2 regions of the Acidovorax sp. SRB_24 genome follow, and region 1 is predicted to be linked to the other one. Evidence: predicted binding sites of a transcription regulator. Region 1 holds the regulator's gene; the other holds the start of a gene.
The links. The regulator LexA, encoded in region 1, represses DNA repair genes until DNA is damaged. The targets are predictions, from matches to a motif close to ACTGTATNNNNATACAGT.
Positions count from the first base shown of each region.

Region 1 (8,202 bases):
GCGCCACCTGGCGCGGCTGCGCAAATGAGCGGGGACCGCGGCTGCGGCGCCGCCGGCCCCCGGACTGCCCGGAGGCCACGATGAACTTCCGCCCGCGCCAACGCGACGAGCCCGAGATCAACCTGATCCCGTTCATCGACGTGCTGCTGGTCATCCTCATCTTCCTGATGCTGACCACCACCTACAGCAAGTTCACCGAATTGCAGCTCACGCTGCCCGTGGCCGACGCCGAGCAGCAGCGCGACCACCCCAAGGAGGTCGTCGTCGCCGTCGCCGCCGATGGCCGCTACGCGGTGAACAAGGCCGGCATCGAGGGCAAGAGCGTGGACGCGCTGGCCACGGCCCTGCGCGCGGCCGCCCAGGCCGGCCCGGGCAGTGTGGTCATCATCAGCGCCGACGCCATGGCGCCGCACCAAGCCGTGGTGAGCGTGATGGAGGCGGCACGCCGCGTCGGCCTCACGCAGATCACCTTCGCCACCCAGTCGTCCGCGCGCGCGGGCGCTGGCAAATCCTAGCTCCCCATGGCTGCCGCACCGCAGCCAGCCTCCGCGCCCCGGTCCACGCCGCCGCTCGAAGCGGCGCTGCTGCGCGCCTGGCGCCGGCGCGGCGCGCTGGCCTGGGCGCTGTGGCCGCTGTCGCTGCTCTACGGCCTGCTCGTGGCGCTGCGCCGCGCGCTGTACCGCACGGGCCTGCGGCGCGCTGAACACCCGGGTGTGCCGGTCCTCGTGGTCGGCAACGTGATCGCCGGCGGCGCCGGCAAGACACCCGTCGTGATGGCCGTGGTGCGCCACCTGCAGGCGCAAGGGTGGCAGCCCGGCGTGGTCTCGCGCGGCTACGGGCGCAGCGCCCACGACTGCCGGCTGGTGCGCGCCGACAGCCTGCCCAGCGAGATCGGGGACGAGCCCGCACTGATCGCGCGCCGCTGCGGCGTGCCGGTGGCGGTGGCCCCGCGGCGCATCGACGCCGCGCGCGCCCTGCTGGCGCAGCACCCCGGCACCGACGTGCTGGTCTGTGACGACGGCCTGCAGCACTGGGCGTTGGCACACGATGTCGCTATCTGCGTGTTCAACGACGGCGGCGTCGGCAATGGCTTCCTGCTGCCCGCCGGCCCGCTGCGCGAGCCCTGGCCGCGCGCCGTGGACCTGGTCGTGCACGCCGGCCCTGCGCCCGACACCAGCGCGCCCACGTTCGCGCTGCGGCGCCAGCTGGCCGATCACGCCCTGCGCGCCGACGGCCAGCGCGTGCCACTGCCCAGCCTGCGCGGCGAACCGCTGCGGGCGGTGGCCGCGATTGCACGGCCCGAAGACTTCTTTGCCATGCTGCGCGCGCAGGGGCTCACGCTGGCCGACACGCTGGCGCTGCCGGACCACTTTGATTTTGATAGCTGGAAGCGCCCGTCAGGCGATCCTTTGCGCCTTATTTGCACCGAAAAGGACGCCGCCAAGCTGTGGCGCCAAAACCCCGATGCGCTGGCCGTTCCGCTGCAGGTGGACATCGATGGCGGCTTCTTTGCCGCACTCGACGCCCTGCTGCGGCGGACACTATCATCGCCCTCCTGAACCCTTCACCACCGCGCCGCCATGGACCCCAAACTGCTTGAACTGCTGGTCTGCCCTGTCACCAAGGGCCCCCTCACCTACGACCGCGAGCGCCAGGAACTGGTCTCGCGCAGCGCGCGCCTGGCCTACCCGGTGCGCGACGGCATCCCCGTCCTGCTCGAAAACGAGGCACGCACCCTGACCGACGAGGAGCTGGAGCAGTGAGCGCGCCGGCCGGCCCGCCCCCTCCATTCACCGTGCTGATCCCGGCGCGCATGGCATCGAGCCGGCTGCCCGACAAACCGCTGGCCGATATTGCCGGCCTGCCCATGGTGGTGCGCGTCGCGCGCGCCGCGGCGCGCAGCAGCGCCGCGCGCGTGGTGGTGGCGGCCGACGACGAGCGCATCCTGCACGCCTGCGCCGCGCACGGCATCCAGGCCGTGGCCACGCGCGCCGACCACCCCAGCGGCAGCGACCGGCTGGCCGAGGCCTGCACGCTGCTCGGCCTGACGGGCGGCGACATCGTCGTCAATGTGCAAGGCGACGAGCCGCTGATCGATTCGCAGCTCATCAACGCCGTCGCCGCACTGCTGGCCCAGCACCCCGAAGCCAGCATGGGCACGGCCGCCCACCCGATTGCGACGCGGGCCGATTTCGACAACCCGAACATCGTCAAGGTCGTGCTGGATGCGCGCGGGCTGGCGCACTATTTCAGCCGCGCCCCGATCCCGCATGCGCGCGACCTGGCGGACAGCGCCTGGTGGGATGGCCACGCGGCGCAGGCCCAGCCCGGCGTGGCCGCGCTGGCCGACTTTGCGCCGCTGCGCCACATCGGCATCTACAGCTACCGCGCGCACTTCCTGCGCCGCTTTCCCACCCTGGCCCAGGCGCCCACGGAAGCCATCGAAGCCCTGGAGCAGCTGCGCGCGCTCTGGCATGGCCACCGCATCGCCGTCCACATCGCAGCCCAGGCCCCGGGCGCCGGTGTGGACACGCCCGAAGACCTCGAACGCGTGCGCCAGCTGTTGGCCTGAAGCCGCCAAAAAGCCTTTGACACAGGCGGTGGCGCAGGCGCCCGCCGTCAGCCAGCGCCAAGGATGTGCGTGCTATCCTTGCCGCCAATGAGAGCGCCACGTCCCCGGACAACCGTGTCCGGGGCCAGTGGCGCCGCTGATTTCACACACTTAGAGGACTTCCATGAGACTGATCTTGCTCGGTGCCCCCGGCGCCGGAAAGGGCACGCAGGCCGCGTTCATCTGCCAGAAATACGGCATCCCGCAAATCTCCACCGGCGACATGCTGCGCGCCGCGGTCAAGGCCGGCACGCCGCTGGGCCTGCAGGCCAAGGCCGTCATGGACGCGGGCGCCCTGGTCAGCGACGACATCATCATCGGCCTGGTCAAGGAACGCATTGCCGAACCGGACTGCGCCCAAGGCTTCCTCTTTGACGGCTTCCCGCGCACCATCCCGCAGGCCGACGCCATGAAGGCGGCCGGCGTGAAGCTCGACTATGTGCTGGAAATCGACGTGCCCTTCGATGCCATCATCGAGCGCATGAGCGGCCGCCGCTCGCACCCCGCCAGCGGCCGCACCTACCACGTCAAGTTCAATCCGCCCAAGGTGGCCGGCAAGGACGACGTGACCGGTGAAGACCTGATCCAGCGCGAGGACGACAAGGAAGAAACCGTGAAGAAGCGCCTGGACGTGTACAGCGCGCAGACCCGCCCGCTGGTCGACTACTACTCAAGCTGGGCCCAGCAAGACCCGGCACAGGCCCCCAAGTACCGGGCCATCAGCGGCACCGGCAGCGTGGAAGAAATCACCGCCCGCGCCATGGCCGCCCTGGCCGACTGAACGCCCGCAGGCTTCCGCTCACCGGCAACGCCCCGCCCTGCGGGGCGTTTTTGCGTGCGCTCCCCCGCGACCAGTCGCTGCGCAGCGGCTCAGTGCGGCGCTGCACCCTCCATCAATTCCAGCATCAGCTCGACGCGCGCCTTGACCGGACTCAGGCCGGGCAACGCAATAAAAGTGCTTGGCGAACCCGGCACGATCTGCCCCAGAGGGCAGCGCGAGGCCACGCGCACCGCCACGCCTGCGCCCTCAGCGCGCTCGAGCGCCGCCTGCAATGCAGCGTGCACAGTGCCATTGCCGGTGGCCGCCACCACCAGTCCCTGCACTCCGCTGTGCACCAGCGCATCGACCGTGGCGCCGCTCGCGCCGGCGTGGCTCATGGCGATCTCCACGCGCGGCCACTGCGCCCCCTGCGCTATCTTTTCGAGAGCTGCATGTGCTTTACCCATCTGAGCTTGCGGCCAATTTTGTGCCAAACGCACCGTTCCCTCCTCGACCCACCCCAGCGGTCCGGCTTCGCCCGAACTGAAGGCGTTGAGCCGGTAGGGGTGGACTTTCTGCACGCCGCGCGCGCCATGCACCTCGCCGGCGCAGGCGACGAGCACGCCCCGCGCGTCCGGCGCGAGGGCGACGGCCACGGCGTCGAGCAGGTTTTGCGGCCCATCGGGCGCCACGGCGGTCGCGGGGCGCATGGCGCAGGTCATCACGACGGGTTTGTCCGTGCGCAGCACGCGGTGCAGAAACCATGCGGTTTCTTCCAGCGTGTCGGTGCCGTGCGTGATGACGATGGCGTCCACTGCGGGATCGTCCAGGTGGTGCTGGCAGCGCTGGGCGAGCGCGCCCCACACGGCACAGTCCATGTCCTTGCTGTCGATCTGCGCCACCTGCTCGGTCACCCAATCCCCACAGGCCTGCGACAGGCCGGGGACCGATTGCCACAGCGCCTGCACACCCACCTGGGCCGCGGTATAGCCCACGTTGTCCCCGGCCTCGGCCGCGGTTCCCGCGATCGTGCCGCCTGTGCCCAAAACCACCAATTTCGCAGTACCCACTTGCGCCCCCCAAAGAACTGGTTAAAAATACAGTTACTGGATTAAAAAACAGCCATTCCGAATATGGCACTCCCTTGGAGCCTCCATGCACACCCTCCCCAAGCTCACCGCCCGGCAGCAGCAGATCCTGGACCTGATCCAGAGCGCCATTGCGCGCACCGGGGCCCCTCCCACACGCGCTGAAATCGCGGCCGAGCTGGGCTTCAAGTCGGCCAACGCGGCCGAAGAACACCTGCAAGCGCTGGCACGCAAGGGCGTCATTGAGCTGGTCAGCGGCACCTCGCGCGGCATCCGCTTGCACAGCGAGACCGTGCGTTCCATCAACGCCGCACGCGGCAGCCCGTTCCAGTTGCCCCTGGCCGGCCTGAGCCAGCTGGTGCTGCCCCTGGTGGGAAGGGTCGCTGCCGGATCGCCCATTCTCGCGCAGCAGCACATCGACCAGACCTACTGCGTCGAGAACAGCCTCTTTCAGCACCGCCCCGACTACCTGCTCAAGGTGCGCGGCATGTCCATGCGCGACGCCGGCATCATGGACGGCGATCTGCTGGCCGTCCAGACCGCGCGCGAAGCGCGCAATGGCCAGATCATCGTCGCGCGCCTGGGGGACGACGTCACCGTCAAACGCCTGCGCCGCACGGCGCACGCCATCGAACTGCTGCCCGAGAACCCCGACTACCCGGTGATCGTCGTCGAGCCCGGGGAGGCTTTTGAAATCGAAGGCATCGCGGTCGGTCTGATCCGCAACACCATGCTCATGTAGGGCCACCTGGCGCACGGCTGCAGGTGGTGGGCGTTGGGTGGTTTCTTGGAAACCGCTGGCCCTGCAGCAGTGCCAGGTTCCGCAATCCCGCCCGTGTCCACCCTCTGTTGAATGGAGTTCCACATGGGAATTGCCCTGCTGGCCGCGTCGGCCTTTGTCCACCCTTTGCACGCCCTGGGTCTCTGGTGGCGGCGCCAAAGGACGCATGCCGCGGCCCCCGCATGCCGTGCCGCAGGCCCTTCCGTGGCGCGGCACGCTGCACACCCTGGCGCGGCGCTGCGGCATGCCGCCGGCACAACGGTGTCCGACGCGGCAACCGCGGCCGAGAAGCGGGCCCAACCCTGCGCGACGGCCGCCTCGGAATCGGCCCGCGCGGCCCTGCCCGCCTCTGTGGTCCGCGCCACGGGCCCGCACCGCGCGGTGCGCGTGTTGCGGCGTTCGGGCACGGGTGGCACCGACCGGCTGGTGATTTCCGGACGCATGGCGGATGTATGCGCCGAACTCGACAGACTGGCCGCGCGCGAAATGCTGCATTGATCAGCACAGGCACGAGCCCCATTGCGGTTTGTTGCCAGCGCAGTGGTGCAGGTCCGAGGCACAATACCTCGCTATGAATATCGTGATTCTGGACGACTACCAGGATGCAGTGCGCAAGCTCCACTGCGCCTCGCGCCTGGACCCTTACAACGCCAAGGTCTACACCAACACCGTCAAAGGCCTGGGACAGCTGTCGGTGCGATTGAAGGACGCCGACATCATTGTCCTGGTCCGTGAACGCACCCAGATCACGCGCCAACTGGTCGAAAAACTGCCGCGCCTCAAACTGATCTCCCAGACCGGCAAGATCGGCCCCCATGTGGACGTGTCTGCCTGTACCGAGCGCGGCATCGCCGTCGCCGAGGGGGTGGGATCGCCGGTCGCCCCGGCCGAATTGACCTGGGCGCTGATCATGGCCGCCATGCGCCGCCTGCCGCAATACATCGCCAACCTCAAGCACGGCGCATGGCAGCAATCGGGGCTCAGGGCAGGTTCGATGCCGCCCAATTTCGGCATTGGCAGCGTGCTGCGCGGCAAGACACTGGGCATCTGGGGTTATGGCCGGACCGGCCAGATCGTGGCCGGATATGGCCGCGCCTTCGGCATGAATGTGCGCATCTGGGGCCGTGAGGCCTCGCGCGCCCAGGCGCTCACCGATGGCTTTCAGGTGGCCAGCACACGCGAGGAGTTTTTCTCGCAATGCGACGTGGTGTCGCTGCATTTGCGGCTCAACGACGAGACCCGTGGCAGCATCTCGCTGGAAGACCTGTCCTGCATGAAGCCCACGGCCTTGCTGGTCAACACCTCGCGCGCCGAACTGCTCGAGCCCGAAGCACTGATCGCTGCGCTGAACCGGGGCCGCCCGGGGATGGCGGCGGTCGATGTGTTCGAGAGCGAGCCCATCCTGCAGGGCCATGCCCTGCTGCGCCTGGAAAACTGCATCTGCACGCCGCACATCGGCTATGTGGAGCAAGACAGCTACGAGCTGTACTTTGGCTCGGCTTTCGACAATGTGGTGAACTACATCAAGGGGACACCGACCAACATCGTGAACCCCGGCGCCTTGCAGGTGCGCCGCTGAACGTTGCCTGCCACACAAAAAAGGCTTCCCGCAGGAAGCCTTTTTACTGTGCAGCGTTTGGCCGGCGCCCGGCCTAAACGCTCTCGTGTCAGTTCAGAGACACCTTTTTTCCGTCCTTGTAGGTGTACAAGGTGATGGCCGGATTTTTCATTTCGCCATTGGGCTCAAAGGCGATATTGGCGGTCACGCCCTTGTAGTTGGACTTTTGCAGCTCAGGGATATAGACCTTGGGATCCCACGAGTTGGCCCGCTTCATCGCATCGACCAGCAGCATGGTCGCGTCATAGGTGTAGGGGCTGTAAATCTGGAACTGGCCAGGGTACTTGGCGTCGTAGCGTGCCTTCCAGGCCATGCCACCAGGCATCTTGGCCAGCGACGAGCCGCCTTCGGCGCAGATCACGTTGCCCAGTGTCTTGGCACCCGCTGACAACTTGGCAAGTTCGGCCGTGCAGATGCCGTCGCCACCGAAGTACTTGACGTTGGACAGGCCGAGCTGCTCCATCTGGCGCAGCATGGGTCCGCCCTGCGGGTCCATGCCACCGAAGAAAATGGCGTCGGGATTTTTGGATTTGATGGCCGTCAGAATGGCCATGAAATCGGTGGCTTTGTCGGTGGTGAACTGCTCGTCGACGATCTGCATGCCCTTGGCTGCGGCCGTCTTCTTGAACACCTCTGCCACACCCTGACCGTAGGCAGTACGGTCGTCGATCATGGCGACTTTCTTCAGCTTGAGCGTATCGGCAGCGTAGGTCGCCAAGCCAGCGCCCAGCGCCAGGTCGTTGGCAATGATGCGGTACGTGGTCTTGTAGCCCGGTTTGGTCAGATTGGGGTTGGTGGCTGCGCCCGTGACGTGGGGAATGCCGCAGTCGTTGTAGACCTTGGACGCTGGAATGGTGGTGCCCGAGTTCAAATGCCCGACCACGCCGGCCACTTTGGCGTCGCACAGTTTCTGTGCCGCAGCCGTTCCCTGCTTGGGATCCGCAGCGTCGTCTTCCGCCTGCAACTCGAATTTGATCTTCTTGCCCGCAATGGTGATGCCTTGCGTGTTCAGATCATCCACAGCCATGCGTGCGCCGTTTTCGTTGTCCTTGCCGTAGTGAGCCTGGGGTCCGGATACGGGTCCCACGTGGCCAATTTTGATCACCTGTTCTTGTGCAGAGGCGATGCCGGCAACCGCCGCGATAGCGGCAGCTACGGTCAGTTTCAACTTGAGTTGCATAGGAATCTCCAGTAAAGATAAACGCCGAGAATTTATTTTTGTGCCTCAGCGCTGGCGAACATATCGCAGTTTCCGTGCCGAGGCACTAGGGAACACGATGAAATGCAAGAGAAACCACAGGGGGAATACCCTGTTACCTTTTGATGTTTTCAACAACTGCACCG
Region 1 covers NZ_MWOM01000014.1:57,773-65,974, reverse strand. The annotation lists gene B2J89_RS07260 (MotA/TolQ/ExbB proton channel family protein) at 1-28, shown strand, start outside; gene B2J89_RS07255 (biopolymer transporter ExbD) at 81-515, shown strand; gene lpxK (tetraacyldisaccharide 4'-kinase) at 522-1,559, shown strand; gene B2J89_RS07245 (Trm112 family protein) at 1,581-1,763, shown strand; gene kdsB (3-deoxy-manno-octulosonate cytidylyltransferase) at 1,760-2,572, shown strand; gene adk (adenylate kinase) at 2,736-3,392, shown strand; gene B2J89_RS07230 (asparaginase) at 3,482-4,417, opposite strand; gene lexA (transcriptional repressor LexA) at 4,527-5,201, shown strand; gene B2J89_RS07220 (hypothetical protein) at 5,325-5,738, shown strand; gene B2J89_RS07215 (D-2-hydroxyacid dehydrogenase family protein) at 5,812-6,819, shown strand; gene B2J89_RS07210 (branched-chain amino acid ABC transporter substrate-binding protein) at 6,908-8,038, opposite strand; partial or broken gene B2J89_RS07205 (hypothetical protein) at 8,172-8,202, opposite strand, start outside.

Region 2 (12,181 bases), on a different contig from region 1:
TGTCGATGCGCTACTGTTCGTCACACCGGAATACAACCGCTCGATCCCCGGCGGCCTGAAGAATGCCATCGACTGGGCGAGCCGGCCGTGGGGGAAGAACTCGTTCACGCGCAAGCCCTGCGCCGTAATTGGCGCATCGCCCGGCGCCATTGGCACTGCGGTGGCCCAGCAGAGCCTGCGCAGTGTGCTCGGCTTCTGCAACGCACCCCAGATGAACGCGCCGGAGGCCTACATCCATTTCACCCCCGGCCTCATCACCGAGGATGGCGACGTGACCAACGCAGGCACGGCGGAGTTCCTGCGCAACTACATGGCCGATTTCCACCAGTTCATCGCGCGCGTCATGGCGGTGCTGCCGCGCGATGCATGACCGCCGCTGCCGGCGGCAGTGATCGATCGGACGTTGCTTCGCGGTGACGCAGCCGTCGAGATAAGCCCGGTTTCGTAGGCGCAATGGAGAACGAGATGAATGCCAGCGTTCAACCAAAGGTGGCGTACAAGGGCAACGACCGGCTTCTTTTCGGCATCATCATGGGCGTCGTCGCATTCTGGCTGTTTGCCCAGACGACGCTCAACATCGCGCCCGACATGCGCCGTGACCTTGGCATGGATGCGAACGTGACGAACGTCGCTGTGGCCGTCACCTCCCTTTTCTCGGGCATCTTCATCGTGGTGATGGGTGGCTTGGCCGACCGCATTGGCCGGCTGAAGATCACCCGTATTGGCTTTTACCTGAGCATCGCCGGCTCGCTGCTGGTGGCCATCACACCGCAGGGTCAACTGGCAACACCGGTCCTGCTCGCGGGCCGTGCGCTGCAAGGCCTGTCGGCCGCTTGCATCATGCCGGCCAGTCTGGCGCTGGTGAAGGATTTTTGGGATGGTCCTGAGCGCCAGCGCGCGATCAGCATGTGGTCGATTGGTTCGTGGGGCGGTTCCGGACTGTGCGCGTTGTTCGGCGGCTTGATGTCGCAGCACTTCGGCTGGCGCTCGATCTTCTGGGTGGCCATCGCTGTGAGCGTGCTCGGCCTGTGGATGATGCACGGCACGCCCGAGAGCAAGGCCGAAACCACGGGTGGGTACAAGTTTGACCTGACTGGCGTGCTGACTTTCATGGTCACCATGGTGGCACTGCAGGTACTGGTGACGCAGGGCAACAAGCTGGGGTGGACCAGCCCGGTGGGCCTGGGGCTGCTGGCGATAACCGCAGCGTTCGGCTGGCTGTTTTTCCGTATCGAGAACAAGGCATCCAATGCGTTCTTTGATTTCAGCCTGTTCAAGAACCCGACCTACACCGGTGCGACGATTTCCAACTTCCTGATCAACGGAACGGCCGGCACACTGATCGTCTCGCTGCAATTGGTTCAGCTCGGCGGCAACATGAACGCCCAGCAGGCCGGATTTCTGACGCTGGGCTACGCGATTGCCATCATCGCCTTTATCCGCGTGGGCGAGAAGCTGCTGCAACGCTTCGGCCCGCGCAAGCCGATGATCTGGGGCTGCCTGATTACGGGCCTGGCGATCCTGTTGGTGTCGCCCGCCAATCTGCTGCTGTCGGACTACAAGATCCTCGCAAGCGTCGGTTACACGCTGTTCGGTGTCGGTCTGGCGTTCTATGCCACCCCGTCGACCGATGCGGCGCTGTCGAACCTGCCGGCGGCCCAGGCGGGGTCGGGTTCGGGCATTTACAAGATGGCTTCGTCGCTCGGCGCCGCTTTCGGCGTGGCGATTTCCGCCGCCATCTTCACCGCGCTCAGCGACGACAGCGCGAGCATGAACTGGCTTGATGGCGTGATCACCTTCAGTGGCCGCCAGGACAACCTGGCCGTGCGGGAGGCCGCCATCGTTGCGCTGGGCTTCAACGCGCTGATGGTCTTGATGGCCATCCTCTCGATCATGCTCACGGTGCCCAAGGGAGCGAAGGCGCCGGCCTGAATCCCCAACCGTCATGTCAAGCGCCGACTATTCCCTCCAGCGCGCTTTCTGTCGGACCTCTGTCAACCTTGCTTCGTCACTTCTGGAGCTGTCATGAATGCCCTCACCCAAGCTCTCGGCTCCGCCGAACCCGCCCTGATGAGCGAACTCGAAGCGCTCTACAAGGACATCCATCAGCACCCCGAGTTGTCGATGCAGGAAGTCCGCACCGCGAAGATCGCCGCCGACGCGATGCAGGGCCTCGGCTACGAGGTGACGCGCAACGTCGGCGTGACCGGCGTGGTCTGCGTGATGAAGAACGGCGCTGGCCCGACCGTGATGCTGCGCGCGGACATGGATGCGCTGCCGATGGCCGAGAACACCGGGCTGCCCTATGCCAGCAGCGTGACGGCACGCGACGCGGACGGCGTCGAGGTCGGCGTCGCGCACTCGTGCGGCCACGACATGCACGTGACCTGGATGATGGGCGCCGCGCGCATCCTGTCCGCGAATCGCGCCGCCTGGCAGGGCACGCTGATGATCGTGTTCCAGCCAGGAGAGGAAACAGCCGAGGGCGCGAGCGCCATGGTGCGCGATTGGGACGAAGGCCGCTTTCCGAAACCCGACATCATCCTGGGCCAGCACGTGATGGTCGGTGCGGCCGGCACCGTGAGTTACCGTCCCGGCGTCACACTCTCTGCTGGAGACAGCCTGAAGATCAAGCTCTTCGGGCGCGGCTCGCACGGCTCGCAGCCGCAAACCTCGATCGATCCGGTGATCATGGCCGCCGCAACCACGCTGCGCCTGCAGACCATCGTCTCGCGGGAGATCGCGCCGACCGAGCCGGCGGTGCTCACGATTGGCTCGCTGCAGGCCGGCACCAAGGAAAACATCATCCCTGACGATGCCACCATCAAGCTGAACATGCGCACCTTCAGCGAGGACACGCGCGAGTACATGCTCAAGTCGATCCGCCGCATCTGCTGCGCCGAATGCGATGCCTCCGGTGCCGAGCGGCCGCCCGAGTTCACCACCATCAACAGCTACCCACTGACCGAGAACGACCTGGTCGCGACGCAAAAGGTGGCGCAGGCGTTCGGCCAGCAGTTTGGCAAGAACGCCTCGCTGGCGCCCAGCCCGGCGTCGGCCAGCGAAGATTTCAGCATCTTCGGCCGCAGCTGGGGCGTGCCCTATGTGTTCTGGTTCGTCGGTGGCACCGACCCGGTGGTGTATGCCAAAGCCCAACAGGAAAAGACCGTCAACAAGATCCCCAGCAACCACTCGCCGAAGTTCGCGCCGCAGATCCACCCGACGCTCGAGACCGGCTTGCAGGCCATGCTGACCGCCGCTGCCGCGTGGCTGTGCCCCCCGGCGCCACGGCCTGAAACGAACACATGAGCGTCCACGAATTGGTACTTGCCGGCCTGAACGACCACCGCCTGTTCACCAGGCTTGATCTGGCGGGCACGTTCGCCTTTGCCATCGGCGGTGCCGTCGCTGCCAGGGACCGCGGCCTTGACCGGTTCGGCGCCGTGCCATAGCGTTCACGGTCGCTTGCGGCCGGGCGTGCAGGGCGACCTCTGCATCATCGGCGCTGTGCCGCCGGCCGGGCCGACCGATTGGCGCTACCTCGCCGTTGCCATGGCCGCGGCATTGATGACGATGGTCGCAAACCCGGTGGTCGTGTGCTTGGCGCACCCGATGCGCCTCTTCGACTCCATCGGCGTGGGACTATGTGCCGTGACCGGCGCGCAGAAGCGCCATGATTTTTGGCCATACGCGGAGAATGAGCACCGTCGCTGTTCTCACAAGACCTACGAATCGCTTTATCCGAGCTACCGATCGTTAGCCCACTCAAGGAGAACCTACAGCGTCCACGATAGGGTGCGGCAGCGCTCGCACCCTGCGCAGAGGAGACGGCGCCTGCCATGGCGCCCCGGCCTCACGCCTGAAGCAGGATGATCTCGGCGCGGCCGCTGAGCAGCGGCTTGCACAGGATCTTGTAGACGTCCGCATCGAATTCCGGCGCCGCCTGGCCGAGCTGTCGGGCCTCGGCAGCGTCCTGCGCGCTGCCCAGGTAATGCCAGTTGCGCACGACGTGGATCTGCTGCTCGGCCCCCTCCCTTTCGACCAGGCCGACCGCCCCGGGGTACGGCCAGCAGGCCACGCGCAGCCCTTCGAGGCCAGTGAAAAGGCGCTGGCGGTGGCTCTCGGGCGTCTCGTCGCCGCGGCACACGCCGGCGCACTGGCGCAGCATGGCCCGAAAACACGCCCTGCCCGGAGCGGGCTTTTCCAGGCCGAGCGCGCCGTAGCACAGGCGCTGGTCGTCTGCCACCTGGCGCAGCGCCTCCAGGGCGCCATGGCGGCTCGCGTAGAGGCCATACAGGCCGGGTTCGGTGGCGAAGTTGAGGTCTTTCGAATAGACCACCTCGGGCAGGCTGCCCTCGACGCGCAGTGCGCACCACTGGCGGTGGTGCCGCAGCTTCTGGTTGAGCAGCGGTTGCTGCTGCTTGATCAACCGGGCTTCCAGCAGCAGCGCGCCGATTTCGCCGGCCGTGCGGATATGGCTGATGCGCACGGTCTGGCGCAGCAGGCGTGCCTCCTCGGGATTGCGCAGGTGGGAAAGCACCCGGGAGCGCAGGTTGACGCTCTTGCCGATGTAGAGCGGCAGCGCGCCCTCCTGTCCATGAAAAATGTAGACGCCGGGCGCGGCGGGCAGATCGTCCAGCGCCGCACGCAAATGCTGCGGGTATTCGTACATGCGCGCGGCGTCGAACTCGGGACGGCGGCGAGAGGGGCGGTGCATGGCCAGTGTCGGGGTGCAAACAAACGGAAAACACGAGGAGGCCACAGTGGCCGCGCTGCGGGGCTTGCACGCTCCCAGCGCACCGATGCTGGGCGTTCGTACAGTATAGCCAGGACGTTGGCGTGAGCGCTTGCTGCGGCGCAGGGGCCCAGTGGCACTTGCACCAGAGGCCCCGGCACCGGACTTTCGTGGGAACGCGTCTGTTCTTGTCTTACGCACGCTGGCGTCTGCGTCTTACCGCGATCTCGGGCCGCTGTCCCTCCAATGCAGAGATGGCGCGGGGCCTGCCGCCGTGCGCCTTGAGAGTCCCTGGGCTTCAACTGCACGAAAGCCACGCCATGGCGGACACACGCCTTCCTGATCCGCAGCCGATCCCCACCGCCAGCGACGCATCCTGGCTGGACAAACTCGGTCCGGGCCTGGTCACGGGGGCGGCGGACGACGACCCCAGCGGCATCGCCACGTATTCGCAGGCCGGGGCGCAGTTCGGCTATGGGCTGCTGTGGAGCCTGCTGCTGACGTTCCCGCTGATGGTGGGCATCCAGATGATCAGCGCACGCATTGGCCGGGTCAGCGGCCACGGCCTGGCCACCAATGTGCGGCGGCATTACCCGGCCTGGCTGCTCTATGGCCTGGTATCGCTGCTGGTACTGGCCAATACCATCAACATTGCCGCCGACATCTCCGCCATGGCCGATGCCCTGAGGCTGCTGGTGGGTGGCAGCAGGCACCTGTATGTGGTTTTCTTTGGCATGCTGTCGCTGCTGTTGCAGGTGTTCATTCCCTACAAACGCTATGTGCGGCTGCTCAAATGGCTGACCTTGGTGCTGCTGGCCTATGTCGCGACGGTGTTCACGGTGAAAATTCCTTGGGCGACGGTGCTACAGCACACCTTCCTGCCGCATCTCCAATGGCAACAGGACTACATCACCACCACGGTGGCGGTGTTCGGCACCACCATCAGCCCGTATCTGTTCTTCTGGCAGGCGTCGCAAGAGGTCGAGGAAATGCACGCCCAACCGCGCGCGCGGGCGCTGAAAGACACCCTGGCACAGGCCGGCGACCAACTGCGCCGGATCAAGCTCGATACCTTGATCGGCATGGCTTTCTCCAACCTGGTCGCCTTTTCCATCGTCCTGACCACGGCCTTGACGCTGCATGCGCATGGTGTCACCGACATCCAGACCTCGGCCCAGGCCGCCACGGCTCTGCGGCCCATCGCCGGCGAATTTGCCTTTCTGCTGTTCACGGTCGGCATCGTCGGCACCGGCCTGCTGGCGGTGCCGGTGCTCGCCGGCTCGGCCGCCTACGCGGTGGCCGGGACGTTCCACTGGAAGAGCAGCCTGGAGAGCAAGCCGATGGCCGCCAAAGGCTTCTACGGCATCATTGCCATGGCCACGCTGGTCGGCGTGGGAATGGGCTTGACGTCCATCGACCCGATCAAGGCCCTGTTTTGGAGCGCCGTGCTCAACGGCGTCATCTCGCTGCCCATCATGGTCGTCATGATGCTGATGGCCGTGCGCAGCGACATCATGGGCGCGCTGGTGCTGGGTGCCGGTCTCAAAGCCCTCGGCTGGCTGTGCACCGGCGTGATGGCGGTGGCGGTGCTGGCCATGCTGGTCACGATGGCGATGTGAGCGCGCGACGGCCGGCACCCGGAAGGCGCCGGGCCCCGCGACATGGCGTGCGGTGGGGAGCAACAGCGGGCGGATGCCGAACCGGGCATCTTCGGGCGGCATGGGCTGTGCGCCCGCGCCGCCGGCGCTTCACGGGCGGTCGGGCTCCACCGGGCCGGGCGTGCCGGGTGGGGCGGGCTCGGGGGGCTGCACGGGCTTGCCGACGTTGTGCGCCTCGCGCCCGGCGTCGGTGTCGACCAGGCCGCGTTGCACATCGCGGTAGGCCTGCTGGATGTCGGCGCTGGGAATGCCGTCGGTCATGCCGACCGACTGGTCGCGTTCGTGCGGCAGCTTGGGCAGGCGGGTGCCTTCGGGGGGCGTGGCGTCGGCCCCGGCGGATGGCGCATCCAGCGTTTTCTGCGTGGTGTCGACGCTGCGCTGCGCGGGTGCGGGCGTTGCGGGACGGTGCGGATCTTGCGGCGACATGGGGTAGCTCCTCGGAAGGGGGATGGTCGGAACATCGTAAAAGGCCAGCGCCGCCACCGCTGTAGGCCGGCGGCCCGCGCGCGCGAGGGCCCGCGCCACGCTGGCAGGCCCCTCGTCAGAAGCCACACGGCGCCAGCCCCTGCGCGGCCATGCCAAACTCCCGCCCCATGTCTTCTACAGAATGGGCCCACGCGGCCCTGCAGTCGTTTGATGCGGTGGTGCAGTCCACCGAGGGGTTCCGCGGCCGCGCCGGCCAGCGCAGCATGGCCGAGCAGGTAGCGCAGGCCTTCAGCACGGCCGAGCTGGGCAAGCCCGAGGACGAGGACACGCAGCCGGTGCGCGCGATCGCCGTGATCCAGGCCGGCACGGGCGTGGGCAAGTCGCTGGCCTACTGCGCGCCGGCGATCGCGCTGGCGCTCGCGCGCGGCACGCGCGTGCTGATCTCGACCGCCACGGTGGCACTGCAGGAACAGCTGGTGAACAAGGACCTGCCGGCGCTGGCCGCGCAGCTGCCCCAGCCGTTCAAGTTTGCCCTGGCCAAGGGGCGCGGGCGCTATGTCTGCAAGCTCAAGCTCGAGCGCCTGGCGGGCACGGGCGAGGCCCACGGCGAGGCCGACGACGACCTGTTCCCCGAAGAAGCTGCCGCCGCGCGCCCGCAGCACGAAACCGAGGCGCGCATCCAGTTCTATTCGGGCATGGCACGGGCGCTGGCGCACGGCGCTTGGGACGGCGACCGCGACACGCTCGACACCCCGCCCGAGCCCGAGGTCTGGAGCCCCGTGGCGGCCGAGGGCGCGAGCTGCACCGGCAAGCACTGCCCGGTGTTTTCGCAGTGCACCTATTACGACAAGCGCAAGGAGCTGGTCGGCGCGCAGGTCATCGTGGCCAACCACGACCTGCTGCTGTCGTCGCTGGGCGCGCGCATGCTGCCCGAGCTCGACAACTGCCTGCTGGTGCTCGACGAGGCGCACCACCTGCCGGCCACGGCGCTCGACCAGTTCGCCTGCAGCATGGACCTGAGTCGCCTGACCTGGATCGACCGCCTGGCCAGCCGCGGCCTGCGCATCGGCCAGCTGGTCGAGGTCGGGGACGTGGCCGACATTCCGCGCCACGCGAGCGCGCTGCGCCAGGGCCTGCAGGACCTGGCCCGGCTGGTGATGGACCTGTATGGCGAGGCGCTGCGCCACCCGCCACGCGGCTGGGGATCTGGCGCGGGCCGCACGCGCGTGCCCGATGCGCGCATGCCCTCGCGCGTGCGCGTGCCCGGCGGCGTGCTGCCCGAGGCGCTGGTCGAGCCGCTGGGCCAGCTGGCGCACCACGCGGCGGGCTTTCTCGAATGCCTGCGCGCGATCAGCAAGGCCCTGCGCGCCGAGATGCGCGACAAGCCCGACGAGGCGCGCCGCCTGTCGGCGCTGTACGCGCAGATCGGCATGCTCGCGCCGCGGCTCGAAGCCGTGCACGCCACCGCGCAGCTGCTGCTGCAGGACGCGCCCGAGGGCGCGGTGCCGGCCGCGAAATGGTTCACGCTCGAAGTCGATGGCGACTTCATCGTCGTCAAGGCCCACGCCAGCCCCATCCTGCCCGGCGCCACGCTGCGCCAGCACCTGTGGGGCGCGGTGCGCGGCGCGGTACTGACCTCGGCCACGCTGACCAGTTGCGGAAACTTCGACTTCTTTATGCGCGAATCGGGACTGTACGGCGACGATGCCGCCACCACGCTCGAGGTGCCCAGCCCCTTCGACTACGCCGCGCAAGGCACGCTGATCGCCGCCGAAACCCATGCCGACCCGAAGAACGCCCAGGCCTTCACCGCCGAAATGGTCGATGCGCTGATGGGCGACCTAGCGCAGGTCGCATACGGCGCGCTGGTGCTGTTCACCTCGCGCGAGCAACTGCGCCAGGCGGTCGATGCCCTGCCGACCGCCATGCGCCCCCTGGTGCTGGTGCAGACCGCGCTGCCGCGCACCCAGCTGCTGGCGCGCCACCGCGAGCGCGTGGCGGCCGGGCAGCCGTCCATCATCTTCGGCATGCAGTCGTTCGGCGAAGGGCTCGATCTGCCGGGGCGGCTGTGCGAATCGGTGTTCATCACTAAGCTGCCGTTCGCCCCGCCCGACGACCCCGTGGGCGAGGCGCGCGCCGAGTGGCTGCGCGCCGTCGGGCGCGACCCGTTCAGCGAACTCGTGGTGCCGGCCACCGCGATCCGCCTGGCGCAGTGGGCCGGCCGCGCGATCCGCACCGAGGAGGACCAGGCCCATGTCTACTGCTACGACCGGCGCCTGACGCGCACCCACTACGGCCAGCGCCTGCTCAAGGGCCTGCCGCCGTTCACGCTGGTGCAGCGCAGCGCCGCCTGATTAATTTTTGCACTTCAGAGAGGACCCCCCATGCCCCACACCCCGCCCGCCTGCCCGCAATGCGGCCAGGAGAACACCTACCCCGATGGCGACCATTTCATCTGCCCCGACTGCGCGCACGAGTGGCCGCAGGCGGCGGCGCCGGACAGCGATGAAGCCGCCGTGGGCGGCGCGGTGCGCGACGCCCACGGCAACCCGCTGCAGGACGGCGACGCGGTGATCCTGGTCAAGGACCTCAAGGTCAAGGGCTCGTCATCGACGCTCAAGAAGGGTACGAAGATCAAGGGCATTCGCCTCGTCGACGGCGCCGACGGCCACAACGTCGACTGCAAGACCGACCTGGGCAGCCTGCTGCTCAAATCCGAGTTCTTGAAGAAGGCCTGACCGCCCGGCTGGAACGCAAAAAAGAGAGCTTCCAGCGCTTGCGGAACAAGGGCTGGAGCCCGAAAAGCCATGGAACCGGCAGGCACGCTGTGGGACAGGCCCCACAGCGCCCCGCGCGCTCTACCGACGCCTGCGCCCCGGGGCCAGACCTACAGTGAATGCCCGACATTTCACACCTGGAGTCCCCACCATGAGCAACGACAAGCCCGCGCAGCAAACCCTGTGGGACCTCATCAAGGACATCCGCTTTGGCATGCTGACCCACCGCAGCACCAGCGGCGTGCTGCATGCCCATCCGCTGACCACGCAGAACCAGGCGCTCGACGAGCACTCGGAGCTGTATTTCTTCATTCCCAAGCAGGGCGAGCTGTACGAGCAGCTGCAGACCGACGGCCAGGTCAACGTGTCGTACGCCGACCCGGGCGCCGACAGCTATGTGTCGCTGTCCGGCCACGCGCGTTTCAGCGAAGACCAGGCCAAGAAAGAGCAACTGTGGACGCCCATGGCCAAGGCCTGGTTTCCCGATGGCGTGACCGACCCGAACCTGGCGCTGCTGGTCGTCAAGATCGACCACGCCGAGTACTGGGACGTCGACGACAGCAAGATGGTGCAGCTGTTCAAGATGGCCAAGGCGGCCGTCACGGGTCAAGCGCCCACCGGGCTGGGCGAGCACAAAGCACTCGACCTGCCCTGAGCTGAGGCGGCCGTGCGAGGGGGACTGCGCCCAGGGCGCCGGTCCGGGTGGTTCGGGGCAGGGCCGGCTGAGGCCGGCTGACAGGTCTCGGCGGACGGACGGGCTCCTCGACACCAACTCCCAAGCGGCCGCTAAAGGCAGTGGCCATCGCGGTGCCATTTGGGCATTTTTTTGCCACCATGGCCTTGAATAACTCTGCACACCATCCATATGGATGGCACAAGGAGTTTTATATGAACAATGTGCTGCCCCTGGCGGGCGTCCGCGGCAAGGTCGCGGAATCTGAAAAGGTCACCGTGAACCTCGGTTTCGTCGACCTCGGCCACATCGATCTGCTGGTGGCCGAGGGCTTCTACAGCAACCGCACCGACTTCATCCGCACGGCCATCCGCAACCAGCTGTCGACGCAGGCGGACGCGGTGCGCCAGGTGGTGGCCCGCAAGATGCTGGTGCTGGGCCTGCAGCGCTTTGGCCGCGCCGACCTCGAGGCCGTGCAGGCCGCCGGCGAGACGCTGGAGATCCGCGTGCTCGGCCTGGCCAGCATCGACGCCGACGTGCCCGCCGCACTGGCGCAGGCGACGATTGCGTCGGTCACGGTGCTCGGCGCTTTCCATGCCAGTCCCGCGGTCAAGGCCGCGCTGGCCGGCCGCATTGGCTGAACCGACAAGGAGCCCGCCATGGACTGGAATGTCAACCTCCAAAGCATGATCGACGACGCCACCGCCCTCGTGCGCAGCGGCCAGGTCGGTGAAGCCACGCGCGCCATCCAGCGCGCGCTCGGTGGCGCTGCGCCCCTGGACGCGGCCACAGCGGGCGCGCCGCCCCACAGCAGCCTGCTGCCCGCGGCCGGCGCCCACATGCCCGCGCCGCGCAAGGGCCGGCGCAGCGCGCCCAGCGCCGACGTGGAGGACGCCGTCGTCATCGAGCGCGGCACGGCGCGGACCTCCACGCCCCCACGGCCGGCGGATGCGGGCCACGCCACCCAGCCCGTGGGCACCTTCCTCGATGTGGCGTTCGCACACGCCGGCGCCCAGCACCACTACCATTTGTACGTTCCGCCCGGCGCGGCCGCCCGCGCGCCCCTGCCGCTGGTGCTGATGCTGCACGGCTGCACGCAGAACCCCGAAGACTTCGCCACCGGCACCGGCATGAACACGGCCGCCGCGCAGGCCCCGGCCCTGGTGCTCTACCCGATGCAGCCGCACAGCGCCAACCCGCACGGCTGCTGGAACTGGTTCCGCCCCGAGAACCAGCGGCGCGGCGCGGGCGAACTCGCGCTGCTGGTGGCCATGGTGCGCGACGTGATCGCACGCCATGCGGTCGACCCGCAGCGCATCTACGTCGCCGGCCTGTCCGCCGGGGGCGCCATGGCCGCGCTGCTGGCGCGCGAGTACCCCGACCTGTTCGCCGCGGTGGGCGTGCATTCGGGCCTGCAGGCCGGCGCCGCACACAACATGATGGCCGCGCTCTCGGCCATGCACAACGGCGCCAAGCCGGGGCCCGTGGCGCGCCCCGCCGGGCTCCCCAGCCACGGCCCGGCCATTCCCATCATCGTGTTCCACGGCGATGCCGATGAGACCGTGCACGCGCGCAACGGCGAGCAGCTGATCGCCGCCGCGCTGGCGGCGGCCACGCGCGCCGGCACGCCGGTGCGCCACGCGATGGAAACCGGGCGTGCGCCCGGCGGCGGACGCTACACGCGCACGGTGTACCGACACGTGGACGGCGACCCGGCCCACGCTCCCGGCCCCGTGGTCGCAGAGCACTGGCAGCTGCACGGCGCCGGCCATGCCTGGGCCGGCGGCGACGCGCGCGGCAGCCACACCGATCCGCGCGGCGTGAACGCGACGCGCGAGATGCTGCGCTTCTTTCTGGAGCACCCCAAGGCGCAGTGAAGCGCCGCGCGCGGCCGCCCGCGGAGGGCGCCCGC
Region 2 covers NZ_MWOM01000017.1:2,146-14,326, reverse strand. The annotation lists gene B2J89_RS08280 (NADPH-dependent FMN reductase) at 1-370, shown strand, start outside; gene B2J89_RS08275 (MFS transporter) at 466-1,932, shown strand; gene B2J89_RS08270 (M20 family metallopeptidase) at 2,026-3,309, shown strand; gene B2J89_RS08265 (TRIC cation channel family protein) at 3,306-3,452, shown strand; gene cho (excinuclease Cho) at 3,854-4,717, opposite strand; gene B2J89_RS08255 (NRAMP family divalent metal transporter) at 5,056-6,354, shown strand; gene B2J89_RS08250 (hypothetical protein) at 6,484-6,819, opposite strand; gene dinG (ATP-dependent DNA helicase DinG) at 6,987-9,173, shown strand; gene B2J89_RS08240 (zinc ribbon domain-containing protein YjdM) at 9,204-9,557, shown strand; gene B2J89_RS08235 (pyridoxamine 5'-phosphate oxidase family protein) at 9,748-10,251, shown strand; gene B2J89_RS08230 (CopG family transcriptional regulator) at 10,485-10,910, shown strand; gene B2J89_RS08225 (PHB depolymerase family esterase) at 10,929-12,146, shown strand.
Region 2: the regulator LexA is predicted to act here: its motif matches at 4,805-4,822, upstream of cho (excinuclease Cho).